Linked DNA regions of Candidatus Finniella inopinata. The protein of the gene in region 1 interacts with the protein of each later gene in a pairwise test. Links are inferred from orthologs where the notes say so. Each region holds a gene or a part of one and is shown in the gene's direction. Other genes may lie near its edges.

Region 1 (6,927 bases):
CGATTTAGCGCGACGTATTTATGAACATAAGCAAAAATTAATTGAAGGATTTAGTAAGAAATATGGTACTGACAAACTTGTATATGCTGAACAATTTAATGATGTTCGTGAAGCTATTTGCCGAGAAAAGCGCATCAAAAAATGGAATCGCATTTGGAAGTTGAAATTGATAGAAGAGCAAAACCCCGAATGGAAAGATTTATATGAGATTATATTATAAGGTAGGACTCAAGCCCAGTTGCCCCCCTTTGTCACCCCCAGTACTCCCCTTGTCACCCCCGCGAAGGCGGGGGTCCAGTTGTATTGATTGTCTGGATTCCCGCCTGCGCGGGAATGACAGGGAAAAGCGCGGGAATGGCGTGCGGAGATGATCAACCTATGTCACTAAGTATTGCCGAATTAAGCCGACGATCGCTGGAAATCTTTCGCGAATTGGTTGACACCTATGTGGAGACGGGGGAGCCTGTCGGGTCGCGCACACTCTCTAGGCGTCTACAGACCCCTTTGTCGCCAGCAACCATTCGCAACATTATGGCGGATTTGGAGGAGGCTGGGCTTTTGTATGCACCCCACACCTCGGCCGGACGTTTACCAACAGACGAGGGGTTGCGTTTGTTTGTTCATGGTTTGTTAGAGGTGGGTGACCTAAGTGAGGAAGATCGCCTTTATCTCAATCAGCTTTCTGAAAACTCGGGTCAAAGTGTGGATAGGGTTCTGGAGAAAGCCACTTCCTTGTTGTCAGGGCTGTCCCAATGCGCAGGCCTGGTCATGGCGCCTAAGACGGATGCGCCTTTGAAACACATAGAGTTCGTCCACTTAACGCCAGGCCGCGCTCTGGTCGTTCTTATTTCTGAAGATGGCGTGGTTGAGAATCGGTTGATTGATGTTCCTAAGGGGATTACGCCCTCCATTCTTACCGAAGCCACAAATTATTTGAGCACACGATTGACGGGGCGGACGTTGTCCCAGGCCAAAAATACCATTCACGAAGAACTGAACCATTTCCAGGCGCATTTGAATGACCTGGCAGCCAAAGTGGTAGAGGCTGGTTTGGCAGTTTGGGCGGGGGGTGACCAGGCAAGTTCTCTAATCATAAAAGGCCAGTCCCATTTGTTACAGGGCGTCACGGAAATGGCTGATTTAGAACAAATCCGTCAGCTGTTTCAGGTATTGGACACAAAGGAGGCGCTTCACCAATTGTTGGACGCCTCTATCAAAGGGGATGGGGTTCAAATTTTTATTGGTTCTGATAATAATTTATTTAAATTGTCTGGGTGTTCCATGGTGGTATCACCTTATCATAACTCGCGCCATGAAATTGTTGGGGCGATTGGTGTGATTGGACCTGCCAGAATGAATTATGGCAAGATTATCCCCTTGGTCGATTACACGGCCAAGATGGTGGGGCGACTTATGGGCGCGGGAATTTAATAGACATCTATCCAAACTCTACTCCACTGGACAATTGCTGTGTCACTCCGCTACTCGAATGCTCATGTACCGTCATGTAAACTGCGCTTCTGCGTTGCGTATGATCCTTGCACTTGCCTCACCGGAGCGAGTTTCGAAAGATGTCTAGTTTTTATCGATAAATCAATATGGCGATAACTGTTAAAACAGCCCCGATGGTTGCAACCACATTTGCCACGATAAGGGGCTTGTCGCGAATCATGATTCCATAAAGCATCCAGCTGCTGACCGATAACAACCCACACATAAAGCCGAACAAAGAGACATCTTTGGCGCTTTGATTGGTGATAATCGCGTAAAACTGGGAATAAAAGACAAACTGTCCGAATATTCCGATAAAAAACATATATTTTTTGTACCAGGCTAACATGATGTACCTCTTTCGCTTAAATAGACACGCGTCATTATATCACATAATAATTCAATATCCTTAAAGATAAAAAATGATTATAATTAACGCAGTGCCTAAGGGTGCTTCGTTATTAATGAAAGAATCACGGTGAAGTTCATGAAAACAATTGTCATCGTTTAATTGCAAGGTTTAAGTGCCCCCTTTTGCTGGTTAGCATTAAGGGAACCCTTTTTGTTGCTTAAATTTTGTTATTGATGACGAGGATCTTTTATGAAAATAAATTCTTTGCCAGCCCTCTGGCTTCTTGTACTTATTGTCGGTTTACCACAGCTTACGGAAACCGTTTACACGCCTTCTCTTCCAACTATTGCTCATGCTTTGCATGTGGCAGAGTTTGGGGTTGAATACACCTTAACCATTTATTTGTTTGCTTTCGCCTTAGGAACCCTTTTTTGGGGAAAGGTTTCTGATGTCTATGGTCGAAAACCCTGTTTACTAATTGGTTTGGTCATATATGGCATTGGATGTGTGGGTTGTTATTGTTCCGATTCAATTGCCGTCCTTATGGCCAGCCGATTCGTTCAAGCCTTTGGAGGCAGCGTGGGCAGCGTCCTGGGTCAGGCAATCTGTCGTGATGCTTTCCAAGGAGCCGCCTTGGGGAAAGCCTATTCAACCATAGGCAGCGGGTTGGCTTTGTTCCCGGCCATTGGTCCCGTTATTGGTGGGATCATTGATCAAATGTTTGGTTGGTCAACTATCTTTCTTGCCTTAATCGGAGCCGGCAGCTTTGTCGCCATTTGTTCTTTCATATCATTGCCCGAGACCCATTTTCCCAAAGGTAAGCCGCTCCACTCCTTCTTTCAGGTGGGGAGCAAACTTTTAAGGGACACCAAGGTTTTGGGTTTTGGGCTGATCGTGGCTGGTTGTAATGGCATAACCTTTAGTTATTACGCCGAAGGTCCCTTTTTCTTGATTGAGATTTTGGGGCTAACTCCGGCCATTTATGGTACAACTTATTTGGCTATTTCCGGTGCTATGGTTATAGGGGGATTGATTTCCCGCCATTTACATCAGCAGCATTCGAACACAAAGATCTTGTCTTATGGCCTTAAGGCTATTTTTTTAGGTTCCGCCCTATTGGCTGCCTTCATTCTTTTGCTGCAGGTTTTGCCCATGCCGAATAACCTGGTTATTATTACAACGATCGGTTGCATGATGATTGTTGCAGCCGGTGTTTGTATTTCTTCATCAAATGCCTTGGCTATGGCCTTGAAAGATTATAGTCATGCCATAGGTACAGCTTCGTCTGTGTTTGGGTTTTTCTATTATCTGTTAATATCCTTGTTTACCCTGGGTATGGGCTGGCTTCACAACAGCACACTGTTGCCAATGCCATTGTATTTTTTAGGTATTGCCTTATTTATGATGGTCAGTTTCAAGGCGTTGGTAGAAGAAAAGGTTTAGAAGTCTTTTCAATTACTAAATCTTGTGTAAAAAATCATACCAATTATAATGTGACTCAACGTAAAGAGATATCTTAGGAGTCCTATCAGTGGATAATGAAAAACTTGGGCAAACAGGTGATGAACCTCAAACGGAAGAGCTGGTCGATCAAATAGAAGACGATTTGACTATTCAGTTAGAGGAGATGAAGAATAATTGGCTGCGGGCGATGGCTGATTTAGAGAATTTGCGTCGCCGCGCAACCCGTGAGAAAGAAGATGCGCTTAAGTACGGTGCGGTGGCCTTTGCCAGAGATATCGTTGGGACTGTTGATAACGTGCAGCGGGCCTTGGAGAGTTGTCCGTTGACCGATGATTTGCCAGCGCACATTCAAGCCTTGATTAAGGGTGTTGAAATGATTGGCAAAGAAATTAGCAGTGTTTTTGAACGCCACGGGGTGAAAAAAGTAGCATCAATGGGCGAGACTTTTGACCCGAATCTGCATCAGGCTATCTTTGAAGCGGAATCAACCGACCAACAACCTGGAACTGTGACGCAGGTGTTGCAGGATGGTTATGTAATGTATGACCGGCTTTTAAGGCCCGCCATGGTAGGGGTAGCGAAAGCCCCAAGTAGCTAGTTTGTACTTATCACTGCGGCTTCTACCCGTTATGGCAAGGGACGCTAAGCGACGTGGCCATTGTCCATGTATTTTCATAGATCCTGGAAACTCTTTTGGTCCCTCAACCCGTCCGATTGTCACCCAGCACTCCCCCCTTTGTCACCCCCGCGCAAGGCGGGGTCCAGTTCTATTGTTGGCTAGATTCCCGTCTGCACGGGAATGACAGACATAACACGAGAATTGTGACACCAATGGCGTTAAATGACGACGCTTCCCTTCTTAGTATACCTTACTAGCGATTCACTATCGCCCCGCTATTATGCCCTTCGTTCGGGGTGATTTGGTAAGTTATGTTGAGGTTCCCTGCACCCATGTCTGTCGCAGTCAAAAGGCCCTGAGCGAGCCAGCCATGATTAGTATTATCCGTTTGATATCCATCACTCCTCCACAGCTGCCATGCGTAAGCCTGACCAGTGGATAATGTGGGAAAAGCTGCGGACCCTGTCCATAATAACGGGGTAACTGATGTGCCAGAGCTGAGAGTGTTTTCCGTGCTGAGGGTTGTCTTATAACGATTGTCTAGGGTGATATCGGTCGTTGCTCCGCTAAAAAACGGATGCGAACCCGTTGGGCCAGTCCATGCAGAATTATAGAGGCCATACCTTACCAAAAGTCCCTCTCCGTTCCGTGTAATGGGCCGGCCGCTGTAAAATCCTGGCGCCTCGAACGTGACCATAACAGTTTTCTTCAGCAGCAAGCTGTAAGGGGAAGGGGATTCTTGAAGAACCAAGCTGTACGCACTGAGTTGATGGTTCAAAGCCCCCAAACCACTTGCAACAGAAAGCGTATAACCCCTCGCAACCGTATAACCAGCATCTGGGAACGGGGTTGCCACAACCCCATCAACTTCAATATTGGTGGGCAGAGTCAGCGCACCAGTCATATTCAAAACGCCACAAGGTGGGGTGGTGCCCGTTGGGTCAATACCGATAAGCCAAGTAACCGTGGGCCCACCCCCTGTACTAGGGGAAAAGGTAACATCCTGCGCATAAACCGTTCCATACCCCCCAAAGGTGGCCGTTCCTGAGGTGATGGGAGTCACACCAGCATCTGTACCCCACATGGATGCTGCCGGGTGCTGTGATGCCCAACGCAGCAGTAATAACAGCGGGCGATGCTCCCCAAACAGCACCAGGATAGTCCCTATCCCCAATAGTCAGCCCGCCGGCAGTGACGGTCGTACCAACCACTTAATTGGCGTTAACGGTATTCAACGTCAACGTCCCCACGCCACCTTTTGTGAACATGGAAGTGTTATCTCTACAACTAATGTCGTTATGGCCATGTATGCTATCAGCTGTGGCTGCCGCAGGCGTTGGATATTGAGGATTCAACGTCACTGCCTTTGTTACGTTATAGATAAAACTGCCACCAACATAGATAGGTGTGTACAGCCCCCCCACTATACCTTGTTGCGGTGTTGTTGATAAACTGCGTATCGGTAAGGGTCACATCACGACTAGTGTAAATGGCCCCTCCTTGACCATTTGAGCTATTCCCCGTAAAGGTCACTGGGTTGGTGCCTGTACTGTTGAGGGTCAGGGCGCCACTAGTACTTAAAACACTTCCACTATAAATATACGAAAACCCAGTGAAGGTCAGGCTGGACAGATTCAGGGTCAGGGCATTGTTGCTTGAAGTGGAAAAAAGGGAACCGGAGAGTGTTGGTGCCGGGATGATCGTCGTCCCCCCTGATGCGCCCGCGATGGTGACGCTCTTGCCAAATCCGGCGAAAGAATCTAAAGAAACGCTTTGCGTCTCCACCGTATCCGCCGCCGCCGTGAAGGTTAAGATGGGGGTTGTTGTAGTGTGGGCGCCTAGCCCAGTCGTAAGGGCCTCATGAATGCTGCCATATGCATAGTTGGTTCCGCCAGGCGTAGTTTGCAAATCAACCACCCCCCATACGCACACGACAACGCCGACAGGCTGACGCCTAATAAAAATAAAGAAGATTTTATGGTAATTCTCCATAGTAAATAAATTTTGTTTATTGTGATTATGGAGAATTTTTTTAATTTATAGTTAATGGTTGGGGGTTTTGATAAAAAAATACATGGATTGCCGGGACAGGTTTCAGGGATAATAACCATTGTCATTCCCGTGTAGACGGGAATCCAGAACAATACAACTGGACCCCCGCCTGCGCGGGGGTGACAAATGGGGCGCGGAGGTTACACAAGAGGGCGGAGTGCGTGGGTGACAAAGGGGGGCTGGCCGCCGCCTACGCAGGACTATCCATCACTGTCTTCCGAACTAGGATCGCTTTTGTGCTCGGCGCCCACACTGCGTTTAGATCCGGAACTAAGTAAGGCAATTATATGATCTAATTTGCTGTCCAACTTATTGACGCGGCGCGTCATAAGGACCATCATATCTTTTGTTTCTGTCATTTCCCTGGCCATTGCATCATGTTTTTTATTAAGGGCCAGGAGGCCTGTGGAAAGAGCAGTCCACTGTGCATTACTCCCTCCCTTGCTAAGGCTGCTTATAATTGTTTCTAGGCTGCTGGCGACTGTCTGATCAGAATCCCTAAATTCGCCGATGATATCAGCTAATCCGTCAGTTCCAATCGCTGCCTGGGGTGATGACGATCCGGCTTTATCTTCCAATGCTTCAATTGCTGCATTGATTCTATTTTGATTCTCCTCAGCTACTTTTCGGAACCCTCTTAACTCCTTTTCAGTTTTAATGCTGCTGCGTGCTAGAAGTGCCAGTTGTTGCGTGATGGGGGTTATAGTATCACCATCGGCTGGCTGCCCCAACAATTGTATAATCTGTTGTAATCCCTCTGCTGTAGAGTCAGCCTTGTCGGTATTTGAAGAAAGATGGTCCAGCACTTCTTGCATGCGGGTATCAATTGAAGCAAGGGTTTGGGGAATGTATCCCCCAGATCCATTTTTTTGGCACAGATGACTCACCAATCGGTTTAATCCTTGAGCCAGCGCATCTAGTTTTGTTTCGTTGGCTTTTAAGCATCTCA
Region 2 (6,120 bases), on another replicon or contig:
TGCAAAAAAGTTTATGGGAAATCTTTTTAGAAGAGGTTCCCTCAGCCCAGCAGTCTGATTACCGTACCGCAGCCGCTATTTTGGGGGCCGGTCGCCACGTCAAAGTTATTGGGGTTTTTACCCGTTATGCTTTAAGGCAGGGCAAGCCAAAGTATTTGTGCCATTTACCACGTTTATGGAACTATTTAAAAGATTCCCTTCAAAAACCATCTTTAAAACCTGTTCATGATTGGTTTGAAGCCTATCTTCCCTTACATAATCAAGGTATTCCAAGCGTATGACAAAAAGTATCAAACAAGCCATGATCCTAGCCGCTGGCTTTGGTAAGCGCCTTCGCCCTTTAACAGATGTCACGCCCAAGCCCTTGATTTCCATTGGATCAACAACATGTTTGGATGAAACGATCAATCGTTTACACGCGGTTGGGGTAGAAAAAATTGTCGTGAATACCCATCATTTAGCTAAAGAAATTCACCAGCATTTGGCAGAACAGCCTAAAATTTTGTTTTCCTATGAGCCTGTAATTTCAGAAACAGGTGGCGGCATAGCCAAAGCCTTAAAGCATTTTGGTGACCAGCCTTTTGTCTGCATTAATGGGGATATATGGTGGCAAGATTCGCCAACAGAACCTCTTTTAACGAAAATGGCAGATGCATGGGACCCTGACACGATGGATGTTTTGTTAGCAGTGGTGCCCAAACATCAAACAATTGGTTACTATGGACGCGGGGATTATAATAAAGATGACCGTAGTAATTTGCATTTAGCAGAACCAGAGAATCCTGGTGATTATGTCTACACAGGTATTCAAATTTTATCGGCTGAGGTTTTTCAAAAATCTCGGGTGTGGCCACACCAAACCATTTTCCCTGTGACGAAAATATTTGCCGAAGCAGAACATCGCAAAAGATTACATGGATTGACGCATGAGAATTTATGGGCTGACATCGGAAGCCCGCAAGGGTTAGAGGAAACAAGGCAAAAATTCGGGGGAGAAAAAGAACCGGCTATTTAAAGAACCACAAAATTCCCTTCACCGCATAGGCTAGAACAGCGACCGTTCCAATACCACCCAGACTTAGAGTAACAAACCATCCCCAGCTACCTATTTTTAGTCTCCCTTTAAGATTCTGGCTTTATCCCTTTGCCAATCGCGCTCTTTAATGGTTTCCCGCTTATCCACAGTTTTCTTGCCCTTGGCCAGGCCAATTTCCACCTTGATGCGTCCTTTGGCATTAAAATAAACCTGCATAGGGACAAGGGTCATGCCCTTGCGACGAATGGCGCCCAAGAATTTATTAATTTGGCGTTTGTGCAGCAACAACTTACGCGGACGCTTCGGTTCATGGTTAAAACGATTAGCCTCTAGATATTCAGGTATATTGGCATTAAAAAGGAAAATGCCACCCCCTGTTTCACCCAACATCTCGCCAGCAAAAGACTCGTTAATGCTGGATTTTCCAGCGCGCAAAGACTTCACTTCACTGCCGGTCAACATAATACCCGCCTCAATCGTTTCTGCAATGGCATAATCGAACCGTGCCCGACGATTCTGCGCCACAACTTTATATGCTGGTGCCTGTGCCATTGTTAAATCTTACCTTAATACATTCATTACGAGTATGAATTATGACTCAAATCCCATAACTTGTCTTTAATTAATCGCCAAAGAACAAACCGCATATCCAATTTTAGAGTGTATTAAGGATCGAGCTTGCACAAGATGATTCCACGCCTCAAGAGAGTATATTCAACAAACTTGTCATTTACGCTGATATCAGCTAAGTACATACAATGCAGTAAACATTGAGCTTTATAAAGGAAGGGTACCAACGTGATTAAGCCAGAATGGGGAATTAAAAGAAGCTGTCAAGGGTGCGGGGGTCGTTTCTATGATTTATTGAAAAGCCCAATCCTGTGCCCGAAATGTGGCACAACCTTTGAATTGCAAACCTCAGGCCGGGGCCGGCGCGGTCGAGCTGCAGTTGATGTAGCCAAAGCCGTTGGGTTAGAAGACAGTCTGTTGGTTGGTGATATCGATTTGGTCGATGATCTGGATACTGATCTGGCGGATGACAGCAGCTTAATGGAAGACACGTCGGAGTTAGGTGAAGATTTGGATGATATCCCAGACGTGCTGGATCATGCAGGCAGCGACGACCACTAGGTCGTACCTGCCTTCATGCCAACAGAACGCCATCTTTCAAATAAACAATCCGGTCCATACGAGCCGCTAACTCCATATTATGGGTTGCGATTAAAGCGGATAGATTGGCGTTGGAGACCAGATTAAGCATCTCAGAAAATACTTTTTCTCCTGTTGCATTATCAAGGTTTCCTGTTGGCTCATCTGCCAATAAAACTTTTGGACTGTTGGATACGGCTCGGGCAATGGCCACCCGTTGCTGCTCACCTCCTGATAATTGATTTGGTCTGTGGTGCAAACGATGTTCCAAACCCATATTTTTCAGCAACAGTTCAGCTTGTGCCCGTGCCTTTGGTTTTGTTTCCCCATTAATAAGCTGAGGGAACATCACGTTCTCTAAGGCTGAAAATTCAGGCAAAAGGTGGTGAAATTGATAGACGAACCCCAGATATTGCCGGCGTAAAATTGTTCGCTGGAAATCGTCAAGGCTTTCACAAGACTGTCCGTCAATTTTCAAAATTCCAGAGGTTGGCGCCTCTAATAACCCACAAATCTGTAGCAAGGTCGTCTTTCCAGCGCCGCTGGGGCCAACCAAAGCCACACTTTCGCCTTTTTTAAGCTGCAGGTTAATGTTTTTTAAAACTTCCAGAGTCTGACCACCTTGAACGAAATGGCGCTTCACCTGGTGCAGTTGTAACGAGTATTTAATCATAAAAAAAATCTAAACAATAATTCTGACATACCGTAACTCAATTTACTAAGTATGGGAAAAAAAACTTGACAGCGAGAAGGCGCCCGCCTTAAATTAGCACTCGAAAGCAGAGAGTGCTGATTTTAACCCAGATTATTTAACGGAGGATAACATGAACTTTAGACCATTGCATGACCGCGTACTTGTCAAGCGGGTAGAGTTGGAAGAAAAAACCACTGGCGGTATTATTATCCCTGATACTGCCAAAGAAAAGCCCATGGAAGGCGAGATTGTAGCAGTCGGAAGCGGAACACGCAACGAGTCAGGCAACCTGGTTCCTTTGGACGTGAAAGCTGGCGATCGCATCTTGTTTGGCAAGTGGTCGGGCACCGAAATTAAAGTTGGCGGTCAAGATTATTTAGTTATGAAAGAATCTGACATCATGGGAATTATTACCCACAAAGTAGCCTAAATCGAAATTACGTTAGTTAAATTTTATAAAGGAAGGAATTAGTTATGGCCGCAAAAGAAGTTCGCTTTTCAGCAGATGCCCGCGAAAGAATGTTACGCGGCGTCGATATTTTGGCTGATGCCGTTAAGGTGACGCTTGGACCGAAAGGACGCAATGTCGTTATTAGTAAATCGTTCGGTGCGCCTCGTATTACAAAAGACGGCGTTTCCGTTGCTAAAGAAATCGAGTTAAGTGATCCATTTGAAAACATGGGCGCACAGATGGTGCGTGAAGTTGCCACCAAGACATCAGACTTGGCCGGTGATGGCACCACAACGGCAACTGTTTTGGCCCAAGCGATTGTTCGCGAAGGCATCAAGGCTGTTGCGGCTGGTATGAACCCGATGGATTTAAAACGGGGTATTGATCTGGCTGTTGAAGCTATTATCACTGACCTTAAAAGCCGATCCAAGAAAGTTTCAACGCGCGCTGAAATTGCACAAGTAGGAACCATTTCTGCCAATGGCGAAAAAGAAATTGGTGAAATGTTAGCCACAGCCGTTGAAAAAGTTGGTAAAGAAGGCGTTATTACTATTGAAGAAGCTAAATCCTTGCAGACAGAACTTGACGTTGTTGAAGGTATGCAATTCGACAGAGGATACATCTCACCTTATTTTGTTACCAATTCAGAGAAAATGGTTTGCGAATTAGAGAATCCTTATATCTTGATTCACGAAAAGAAATTGTCTGGATTACAAGCGATGCTTCCTGTCCTAGAAGCCGTTGTTCAATCGGGTCGTCCGCTTTTGATTATTGCTGAAGATGTTGAAGGTGAAGCCTTGGCAACCTTGGTTGTTAACAAACTGCGTGGTGGTTTGAAAGTGGCTGCGGTGAAGGCTCCTGGATTTGGTGATCGTCGCAAAGCAATTTTAGAGGACATCGCTATTCTAACAGGCAGCCAGGTTGTATCAGAGGACGTAGGCCTTAAGTTAGAGAATGTAACTATTCAGATGCTGGGAACAGCCAAGAAGGTTTCCATCTCTAAGGATGATACTATTGTTGTTGATGGCGCTGGCCAAAAGAGTGAAATTGCAGCACGTTGCAATCAAATTCGCGCACAGGCGGAAGAGTCAAGTTCTGATTATGATCGTGAAAAACTGCAAGAACGCCTAGCAAAACTAAGCGGCGGTGTAGCAGTCATTCGTGTAGGTGGTGCGACAGAAGTTGAGGTTAAAGAACGCAAAGACCGCGTTGAAGATGCAATGCATGCAACACGAGCAGCCATTGAAGAGGGTATTGTCCCAGGTGGTGGTGTAGCGTTGGTTCGCAGCCTGAAAGTTTTAGATGGCCTAAAAACATCCAATAGCGATCAAGATGTTGGCATTCGGATTATCCGACATGCTTTAACGTCTCCCATTCGTCAAATTGCGATTAATGCGGGCGCTGATGGATCGATTGTTATTGGTAAAGTTTTGGATAACAGCGATTATAACTTTGGGTATGATGCGCAACAAGACATCTACGGTGACATGGTTAAATTGGGTATTATTGATCCAACCAAAGTCGTCAGAACTGCCTTGCAAGATGCAGCGTCTATTGCCAGTCTGTTAATCACAACGGAAGCCATGGTTGCTGAGAAGCCTGAACCAAAATCGTCAGCGATGCCTAACCCTGGCATGGGTGGCGGCATGGGAATGGATTATTAAAAATCTGTTCTTATAATAATAATAAAAGAAAGGCGAGCATACCTCGCCTTTTTTCGTTTGCAATTAATAATTTGTTAAACATACAACCGTTACAGTATAATTAATATTCTCGAATTAACTTCAAAAATGGACCGGCATAATGCTCACCAGAACACCAAAAAGGAACGCTTTGTTTCTTGTCTTTTGTACTTTTATTCTGTGCGCTGCATTGTTTGGGGCTCTACAAGCCTCACAATTTCAGATTCCCAACGAAGAAGAGTCTAAATCCTTTGTGGAAGATCTTGTCAAGCAGGGTATGGAAGTTGCCAACAGAGAAACCGCTGGGCAAGACGAATTCGGTCAATTACTGGAAAAAAGCTTTGTAACTAGGGAAATAGCTAATTTTGTTTTAGGAAGTAATGGCCGCTCGTTCACTCCAGAACAAAAGGAAAGGTTTCGTCAAATTTTTGCAAAGCGATTAGTGAAAATTTATTCCACCCCCGAAAGAGTTAAAACTTTCAGAAACACGACTCATAAGGTTGAATCTGCAGCGAAACAAATTGACGGTACTATGCAGGTGAAAACCCTTTTTTCCTTTAACGACTCACCAAGTTCTGAGCCTGCCAAAGTTTATTGGAAGGTTGTCAAAAAAGATAATGAACTTCGCATTTTCGATATCTTATTTGAAGGCATAAGCCAACTTTTAGCCCTTCGAAGCGAATATGGTTCTATTTTTACATCGGGAGATAAAGGGAATAATGATCCCCAGAAGTTTTTAGTGTACCTGGAAAAAGAAGTTGGCATTAAAACAGCCCCTTAAGTTTATTTGTGTTAGTCAAAAATTCATGTTAGAAATACACCAGTTAAGATGTCGGTTGTAGAAACGGATGTGAAATGATTTTTAAACGGCGTGTTGTCCTAACACAGTATTTGTTGGTTCTGCTTAGTGTTAGCCTTTTAGCATGTATTTTATTTTGGCCACTAAAAAGTATGACAAGTTTAAAAACTTCCAAACTACCACCATCGACATCTAATCAAGCGACTAGCTTGTGCTTTAAAAGTGTTGATAAGCAGAATAGGCCCTTTGTTATCAAATCTAAGACGGGTCAACAGATATCGCCGCAAGAAATTTTGCTACATGACATAG

Evidence for each region.
Region 2: the proteins of grpE (region 1) and groL interact in binary tests that used the Escherichia coli proteins (3 or more experiments, as listed by UniProt). The link is inferred for Candidatus Finniella inopinata from one-to-one orthologs.

What each region holds. Positions count from the first base shown.
Region 1 is NZ_SCFB01000004.1:139,595-146,521, reverse strand. Bases 2,180-5,139 are described here. They hold grpE (nucleotide exchange factor GrpE), read left to right. Parts: upstream 2,180-3,374; coding sequence 3,375-3,905; downstream 3,906-5,139. Other genes in these bases: EQU50_RS08335 (hypothetical protein), read right to left, coding at 5,138-5,139; EQU50_RS02505 (hypothetical protein), read right to left, coding at 4,180-5,079; EQU50_RS02515 (multidrug effflux MFS transporter), read left to right, coding at 2,180-3,286. Also shown: EQU50_RS02530 (GIY-YIG nuclease family protein), read left to right, coding at 1-220; heat-inducible transcriptional repressor HrcA, read left to right, coding at 334-1,431; EQU50_RS02520 (SemiSWEET family sugar transporter), read right to left, coding at 1,583-1,840; more of EQU50_RS02515, read left to right, coding at 2,093-2,179; more of EQU50_RS08335, read right to left, coding at 5,140-5,287; EQU50_RS02500 (hypothetical protein), read right to left, coding at 5,301-5,858; EQU50_RS02495 (hypothetical protein), read right to left, coding at 6,179-6,927. UniProt on the Escherichia coli protein: Participates actively in the response to hyperosmotic and heat shock by preventing the aggregation of stress-denatured proteins, in association with DnaK and GrpE. It is the nucleotide exchange factor for DnaK and may function as a thermosensor.
Region 2 is NZ_SCFB01000001.1:39,595-45,714, reverse strand. The notes cover bases 2,678-5,673. They hold groL (chaperonin GroEL), read left to right. Parts: upstream 2,678-3,353; coding sequence 3,354-4,994; downstream 4,995-5,673. Other genes in these bases: EQU50_RS00225 (MlaC/ttg2D family ABC transporter substrate-binding protein), read left to right, coding at 5,134-5,673; groES (co-chaperone GroES), read left to right, coding at 3,010-3,309; EQU50_RS00240 (ABC transporter ATP-binding protein), read right to left, coding at 2,678-2,858. In the rest of the region: EQU50_RS00260 (aminoglycoside phosphotransferase family protein), read left to right, coding at 1-281; EQU50_RS00255 (nucleotidyltransferase family protein), read left to right, coding at 278-1,015; SsrA-binding protein SmpB, read right to left, coding at 1,112-1,588; EQU50_RS00245 (FYDLN acid domain-containing protein), read left to right, coding at 1,835-2,167; more of EQU50_RS00240, read right to left, coding at 2,181-2,677; more of EQU50_RS00225, read left to right, coding at 5,674-5,793; LPS export ABC transporter periplasmic protein LptC, read left to right, coding at 5,868-6,120.